Regions from separate parts of the Parageobacillus sp. G301 genome, predicted to be linked through region 1. Evidence: riboswitches for the same ligand, from Rfam matches in the RefSeq annotation. Region 1 holds a riboswitch; the other holds the start of a gene.

Region 1 (4,074 bases):
TGATCACTGGTTTGATCGGGCTTACGGTTGGCCTTATTGCCGGATATTATGGGGGAGTTATTGATAATATTATCATGCGTATTATCGATTTTATCCTTGTGCTGCCATTTTTAATGATTGTGATCGTATTTGTGGCGATTGTGCCTAAATATAATGTTTTTACGTTTATTCTGATTATGAGTGCCTTTTTATGGACAGGAAAGGCGCGGCTTATTCGAGCGAAAACGCTGGCGGAGAGGGAATTGGACTACGTAAGTGCATCGAAAACGCTCGGTACGCCAGATTGGAAAATTATTATTTTTCAAATTCTACCTAATTTAAGTTCGATCATCATCGTAAACTTAACATTAAACCTTGCCGGGAATATTGGAATTGAATCAGGCTTAAGCTATTTAGGCTTTGGATTGCCGGAAAGCACGCCAAGTCTAGGGACGCTGGTCAGCTATGCAATGAATCCGGATGTTTTGCAAAATAAATGGTGGGTTTGGCTGCCAGCATCATTGCTTATTTTAGTAATGATGTTGTGTATAAATTTTATCGGCCAAGCGTTAAAACGCGCGGCGGATGCAAGACAACGATTAGGATAAAGGGGGAGAAAAACAGTGAGAAAAAAATGGCAGTGGAAGTTTTTTGTGGTGCTCGTTGTCCTTTTATTAGGATTAACGGCGTGCAGCAGCAACTCCACAAACAACAAAGACAACAAAAATCAAACGGCGCAAAAGGAAGACATCAGCAAATTCCCAATGACCGTCAAAAATGACGGAAAAATCGTAGATGATGGTGTATTAAAATATGGATTAGTATCCGATACACCATTTGAAGGAACGCTTAGCTATGCGTTTTACACAGGGCAACCGGATGCAGAAATTTTGCAGTTTTTCGATGAATCACTTTTCCGTACAAACGGAGACTATGAAATTACGAACGATGGCGCGGCGACATACGAACTTTCCGATGATAAAAAAACGATAACGATCAAAATTAAAGATAATGTCAAATGGCATGACGGTGAGCCTGTGAAAGCGGAAGATTTAGAATACGCTTACTTAGTCATCGGCCATAAAGATTATACGGGCGTCCGCTACGGAGACGCGCTCATTCAAGATATTGTCGGCATGGAGGAATACCACAGCGGAAAAGCGGACAAAATTTCCGGAATTAAAGTCATTGATGACAAAACATTAACCATTACATGGAAACATGCCAATCCATCTGTGCTGACAGGCATTTGGGCATATCCGCTTCCAAAACATTATTTAAAAGATGTTCCGATTAAAGATTTGGCGAAATCGGATAAAATCCGCAAAAACCCAATTGGTTTTGGTCCATTTAAAGTGAAAAAGATCGTTCCAGGCGAATCGGTCGAATTCGTCCGCAACGACGATTATTGGGCCGGAAAGCCGAACTTAAAAGGCGTTATTTTAAAAGTCGTCAGCCCGCAAGTCGTATTGCAAGCTCTTAAAAAAGGCGAGATTGACATTGCGGAATTCCCGACAGATCAATATGTCAACGCGAAAGGGACAAAAAACATTCAATTTGTCGGCAAAATTGATTTAGCTTACAACTACATCGGTTTTAAACTCGGCCACTGGGATGCGAAGAAGCAAGAAAACGTGATGGATAATCCAAAATTCCAAAACAAAAAGCTTCGCCAAGCGATGGCATACGCGATTAATAACAAGGAAGTCGCAGACAGACTTTATCACGGTTTACGCTTCCCGGCAACGACGTTAATTCCGCCATCCTTCCCAGGATACCATGATAAAAACGCAAAAGGATATACGTATGATCCAGAAAAGGCGAAAAAATTGCTGGATGAAGCAGGATATAAAGATGTCGATGGCGACGGCTTCCGTGAAGATCCAAACGGCAAGAAGTTTACGATTAACTTCCTGTCAATGAGCGGCGGGGATATTGCCGAACCGCTGGCGAAATTTTACATGCAATGCTGGAAAGACGTCGGTTTGAATGTGCAACTGGTTGATGGCCGCTTGGCGGAATTCAACTCGTTCTATGACATGGTTGAAAAAGATAACCCGAAAGTCGATGTGTTCGCCGCGGCGTGGTACACTGGAACCGATGTGGACCCGTATGGATTATATGGACGCGATGTGATGTTTAACTATTCTCGATGGGTGAACGAGAAAAATGATGAATTGTTAGAAAAAGGACATTCCGAGCAAGCATTCGATAAAGAATACCGCAAGAAAATTTACAACGAATGGCAAGCGCTGATGAATGAAGAAGTACCTGTCATCCCGACTCTGTACCGCTCGATTATTTATGCGGTAAACAATCGTGTGAAAAACTTTACCGTCGACCCTAGCTCAAAATTAACATGGAAAGATGTTGGTGTCACTTCCGAAAAACCAGAAGTAGCGCAATAATAAAAAGAGGGGAGAGCGCCTTTGCTCTCCCTTCCTCGTTTGTGAAAATCAAAAAATGATTGTCATCACAATGGCACCATGATAAGATAAAAACAAACTGCATACAGTCTTATCAAGAGTGGACGAGAGATCGGGCTCTATGACTCCACAGCAACCTGCGTATTACGCAAGGTGCTCCAACCCGCAAAGCGTCTTTCGCTTTGGATGATAAGAACGGTTACCCCCTTTCGCATCATTCATGGCGAAAGGGGTTTTTATGTATGTGCAAAGAAGGAGGTGGGAATGTCGATTGCGCGAAAATGATTTGATTCGCAGCTATATGGCGGCACACTTAACGGTAGCATCGTTTGCTTCCCATGTCGCCCGTTGTGTCCAAAAACAGCTTTTGCAATTTGACCGACAGGCAGCGATTCATTTTGATAGCAGCCAAAATGTTTTCCATCTATACGGATATACGCAAGGGAAGATGTTTTCGCTTCTTCTGACATTTGCGGAAGTGGAAGAATGGAAAGCCGCTGGCCCTTATGCGCTTGACCGCTACATTTTTTGCGAATTAGAGGAAAAAGGAATTTCGATCGTACATATGACTCCATATTTGCGATCGGTATTTTCACAATCTTGAAAATAATGGAAAAAGGGGAGAAACATAATGGCAGTAAAAAAATTTGAACACGTCGGCATTCAAGTAAAAGACATCGAAACATCGAAAAAGTTTTATCAAGAGGTAGTCGGATTGGAACTACTTAGCGAGATGACGCATACGAACGGTACAATGAAATTGGCGTTTTTAGGGTTGGATGGCTCAGTCATTGTCGAATTGATCGAAGGGTATAATCCGAATTTGCCGACGGAAGGAAAAGTGCATCACGTCGCCTTTACCGTTGAAGGAATTGAACAAGAAAAAGAACGGATTCAATCGCTCGGCGTTCCGCTTGTATGGGAAGAGATTACGACGCTGCCAAACGGGGCGAAATATTTGTTCTTTCTTGGACCGGATGGTGAATGGATCGAATTTTATGAACCGGCTAAGTAAGAAAAGCGGAGATGCTTGTTGGACTCTTAACAACTAAAACCGCTCTGTTCAGCTTTAAACAGAGCGGTTTTTTCATGATGTTTCGGTGATATATGGAAATTTTCGAAATACCCATTTCAGCACGTTCGGTACGACGATAATGACAAGAAGAAGACGTACAAATTGCAAGGAGCTGACAATCGCTGGATCTCCTCCGACCGTTTGCGCCGTTAATACCATTTCCACAAGTCCTCCTGGCGCAAGACTCAACAGCGCGGTCGACAGCGGAAGATCGGTTAATTCCGCAAATACGTAGCCACATCCGAACGATAGAGCAATTAATACTAACGCAAGCAAGAAATATACCCAGCTAAATTTTCCGCCAAGCTTAATATCTTCTAAGGTAATGCGTTCTCCCATGTTTATTCCGACACTAATTTGCGCCAAAATAATCAACCATACAGGCAGTAACGGCAGGTTCACACCAGCCGCATGCATAACTGCCGTTACGGCAAGCGGCCCGACGACGTATGCTGCCGGAATGATGTTTCGTAAAAGAAGCGCACCGAAAATACTTAACAAAAACCAAGTGTAATGACCATCGGAAGAGACAGCTGCCGCCTGAGCGGTTGCGTTTCCTGGCGACGCGTGTCCGTTCAACCAATGGACAACGAC
Region 2 (4,074 bases), 550 kb from region 1:
TAACATCATTGTCTTCTTCGCTGAAAATCCTAGCGAAAGATATAATGGGGCAGCGATCACCACAGCGATGCCAAAGCCGCTGACCGCTTCTAGAAAAGGACCTAAAGCGGCAGAAATAAGCAGCCCCTGTTCTGCTTTTGAGCGGCAAAAGCGTGATAAACCGTAAGACATCCTATCCATTGCCCCGCTTTCATTCAGCAAGTTGTATAAAAGCAGCCCAAACACTAATACATAAATAACCGTACCGGACAACAATATGCCGCGAATAGAGGAATGAAGCAAATCCTGCACCGATGCATCAAAAGAAAAAAAAGCCAATACGAAAGCCAATCCATACGAACAGACAGCGGTGTACATCGCCGGCATTTTCAGCCAAACCAAGCAAATAAGAGCGAATAAAATCGGTAACCCTGCTAATAAGAAATGAATCACATCATGCATGGAACATTCCCCCCTCCCCTTTTATCCACTATAGTGGATATATATATTATTCTCTACAGAAAAACTGTAAGTCAAGACAAAATTTCCACTATAGTGTAATATATAATGAGAGGTGAAAGACAGTCATGAATTTTGGAAAAAACGTGCGAGAAGCGAGAAAGCGTAAATCTCTTTCACTCCAGGCATTATCGGAGCGCTGCGGGGTTAGCCGTTCGATGTTATCGCAAATCGAGAGAGGAGAAAAAAATCCAACGATTCAAGTAGCTTGCCAGATCGCTGAAGGGTTAGATATGACTCTTTCACAATTATTAGGGGAAGATGAGCAAAGCGAAGTCATTATCATTAGAAAAGATGAACGATATGTATATAAAGACGAACGGAGCGGCTTTGAGCGGCATCTTTTATCCCCTTCTTTTCCATCAAAAGGAATTGAGTTTGTTTTCAATCGGATTCCGCCAAAACAAGAGTCCGGTATTTTTCCAAAGCATAAAAAAGGAGTAAAAGAGTATATATCTGTAGCTAAAGGTAAGTTAAGAGTCGTGCTCGGAACCCAGTCATATGACCTCGAAGAAGGAGATTCGATGTACTACGAAGCTGATATGGAACATCGTTTCATCAATATCGGGGAGAATGAATGCCACTACTACCTAGTCATTGATTCCAATCATATACGTTCACTATAGTGAACAACACTACTTTTTAAGCATTATGCTTTTTTCTATTGAGGATAGAATATTTTCTTGAAAACGATTCCATTATATTGAATATTTTCAGAAAATGCTTTACATTATATATTAACTATATCGTTGAAGCGTTTGACTACAACTTCATAACGAATTTCTTATCAAGAGAGGGGGAGGGACTGGCCCGGTGAACCCTCAGCAACCTGGCGGAAGTCAAGGTGCTAAATCCAGACAGGCGAAAGCGCCTGGAAGATAAGAAGAGACGATACATAAAAAGTCTTCTTCTTATAGAAGGCTTTTTTCTTTTACTATCTTCATAGAACGGGGGAATGAGCGTGGGGCTTTTGCAAGATTTAAAAGAACGCATCCTCATCGCCGATGGCGCGATGGGAACGCTATTATACTCGCACGGCGTCGACCGATGTTTTGAAGAACTAAATTTATCAAAACCGGAAGACATCATTCACATTCATGAAGCATATATCGCCGCGGGCGCAGAAGTAATCCAAACGAATACATATGGCGCCAACTATGTCAAACTTGCCCGCTACGGATTGGAAGATGAAGTGCCATCCATTAACCGCGCGGCAGTAAGGCTCGCCAAAAAGGCGGCGGGAAATAAAGCCTATGTGCTTGGAACGATCGGCGGATTACGGAGCATCAATAAAAGCGCCGTTTCCATCGAAGAGGTAAAGCGGACGTTTCGCGAGCAATTGTTTGTGCTTTTAAATGAGGACATCGACGGCTTGTTGCTCGAGACGTATTACGATTTAGAAGAATTAGAGACGGTTCTTGCAATCGCGCGCAAAGAAACGGATAAGCCGATTATCGCGCACGTCTCCCTCCACGAAGTTGGCGTCTTGCAAGACGGCACTCCCCTTTCTGAAGCGTTGGCGCGCTTGGAGCAGTTGGGAGCCGATGTCATCGGTCTAAATTGCCGTCTCGGTCCATATCATATGATTCGTTCGCTCGAGGAAGTGCCGCTGCCGAAAAAAGCGTTTCTTTCCGCGTATCCGAACGCAAGCTTGCCGGATTATCGCGACGGACGGCTTATCTATGAAACAAACACCGATTATTTTAAAGAAACAGCGCTTGCCTTCCGTGAGCAAGGCGTGCGCCTGATTGGAGGGTGCTGCGGCACGACGCCGAAACATATCGAAGCGATAGCAAATGCCTTAACCGATCGGACACCAATTACAGAAAAAGTCGTTAAACAACGTCATGTTCCGATTTCTATCCAAACAAACGAACCAAATGCCGTACCGCCGCTGCAAGATATCGTACGTAAGCGGCGCTCGGTGATCGTCGAGCTTGACCCGCCGAAAAAATTAGGGATCGCGAAATTTTTAGAAGGCGCCAAAGCGCTGAAAGAAGCGAACATTGATGCGTTGACATTGGCTGATAACTCGCTGGCAACTCCACGAATCAGCAACATGGCGCTCGGCTCCATCGTCAAAGAGCAGCTCGGCATCCGTCCGCTTATTCATATTACCTGCCGCGACCGCAATTTAATCGGCTTGCAGTCGCACCTCATGGGCTTGCATACGCTCGGCATCACCGATGTGCTCGCCATTACCGGAGACCCATCGAAAATCGGCGATTTTCCTGGTGCGACATCCGTTTATGATTTATCGTCCTTTGATTTAATCCGGCTCATTCGCCAATTTAACGAAGGGCTTTCGTATTCCGGAAAACCGCTCGGGCAAAAAACAAACTTCTCGATTGCCGCGGCCTTTAACCCGAACGTCCGCCATTTAGATAAGGCTGTAGAGCGTCTGGAGAAAAAAATTCAATGCGGCGCCCATTATTTTATCACCCAGCCGCTTTATTCCGAGCGGCAAATCGAAGAGGTGTATGAAGCGACGAAGCATCTTGAGACGCCGATTTACATTGGCATTATGCCGCTAGTGAGCGCGCGCAACGCCGATTTCCTTCACCATGAAGTGCCGGGAATTACGCTTTCTGATGAAATCCGCTCCCGCATGGCGGCATGCGCGAACGACCCAGTTCAATCGGCGCGCGAAGGAATCGCGATTGCCAAATCGCTCATTGACGCCGCTTTTGACTTATTTAACGGCATCTACTTAATTACGCCGTTTTTGCGCTATGAAATGACCGTCGAACTCGTTCGCTACATTCATGAAAAAGAACAAGCCGCGCAAGAAAGGAAGATACTCCATGGATAACATCACATTGCAGCAACAGCTCGAAAAAAAAATATTAATTATTGACGGCGCAATGGGAACGATGATTCAAAGCGCGAAGCTCTCAGCCGATGATTTCGGCGGAGAAGCATACGAAGGATGCAACGAATATTTGACGCTCACCGCTCCGCATGTGATCGAGCGCATTCATGAAGCATATTTGCAGGCGGGAGCGGATATTATCGAAACAAACACGTTCGGTGCGACAAACGTTGTATTAGATGAATATCATCTTGGCCATTTAGCGCTAGAGTTAAATATCGAATCCGCCAAGCTTGCGCGCAAAGCAGCCGACGCCTACTCTACTCCCGAATGGCCGCGCTTTGTCGCCGGTTCAATGGGACCGACGACAAAAACGCTATCCGTTACAGGAGGCATTACGTTCGAACAATTAGTTGCTGCTTACGAAGAACAAGCGCGAGGACTATTGCTTGGCGGCGTCGACTTGCTTTTATTGGAAACATGCCAAGACACCTTAAACGTCAAAGCCGGCTTTATCGGCATTTCCAAGGCGTTTGAAGCGGTCGGAAAAAAAGTGCCGATTATGATTTCCGGAACGATTGAACCAATGGGAACAACATTAGCAGGACAAACGATTGAATCGTTTTTCATCTCCGTACAGCATATGAAGCCGTTCGCGGTCGGATTAAACTGCGCGACCGGCCCCGAGTTTATGACCGACCATTTGCGCACGCTTGCTTCCTTGGCGAACACTGCTGTAAGCTGCTATCCGAACGCCGGGCTTC

Evidence for each region. Region 1 has a riboswitch for S-adenosylmethionine ahead of QSJ37_RS04780 (hypothetical protein). Riboswitches for the same ligand answer to the same signal wherever they lie in the genome.
Region 2: linked by a shared signal. The riboswitch ahead of QSJ37_RS07615 (bifunctional homocysteine S-methyltransferase/methylenetetrahydrofolate reductase) and the one ahead of QSJ37_RS04780 (hypothetical protein) in region 1 are both predicted to bind S-adenosylmethionine.

The regions. Positions count from the first base shown of each region.
Region 1 is NZ_BSDB01000001.1:943,313-947,386, reverse strand. Features, by position in the region: gene QSJ37_RS04790 (ABC transporter permease) at 1-587, shown strand, start outside; gene opp4A (oligopeptide ABC transporter substrate-binding protein) at 603-2,387, shown strand; SAM riboswitch class I at 2,494-2,601, shown strand; gene QSJ37_RS04780 (hypothetical protein) at 2,677-3,009, shown strand; gene QSJ37_RS04775 (VOC family protein) at 3,037-3,420, shown strand; gene QSJ37_RS04770 (AbrB family transcriptional regulator) at 3,493-4,074, opposite strand, start outside.
Region 2 is NZ_BSDB01000001.1:1,489,825-1,493,898, forward strand. Features, by position in the region: gene QSJ37_RS07605 (L-lactate permease) at 1-441, opposite strand, end outside; gene QSJ37_RS07610 (helix-turn-helix domain-containing protein) at 567-1,124, shown strand; SAM riboswitch class I at 1,280-1,383, shown strand; gene QSJ37_RS07615 (bifunctional homocysteine S-methyltransferase/methylenetetrahydrofolate reductase) at 1,460-3,310, shown strand; gene metH (methionine synthase) at 3,303-4,074, shown strand, end outside.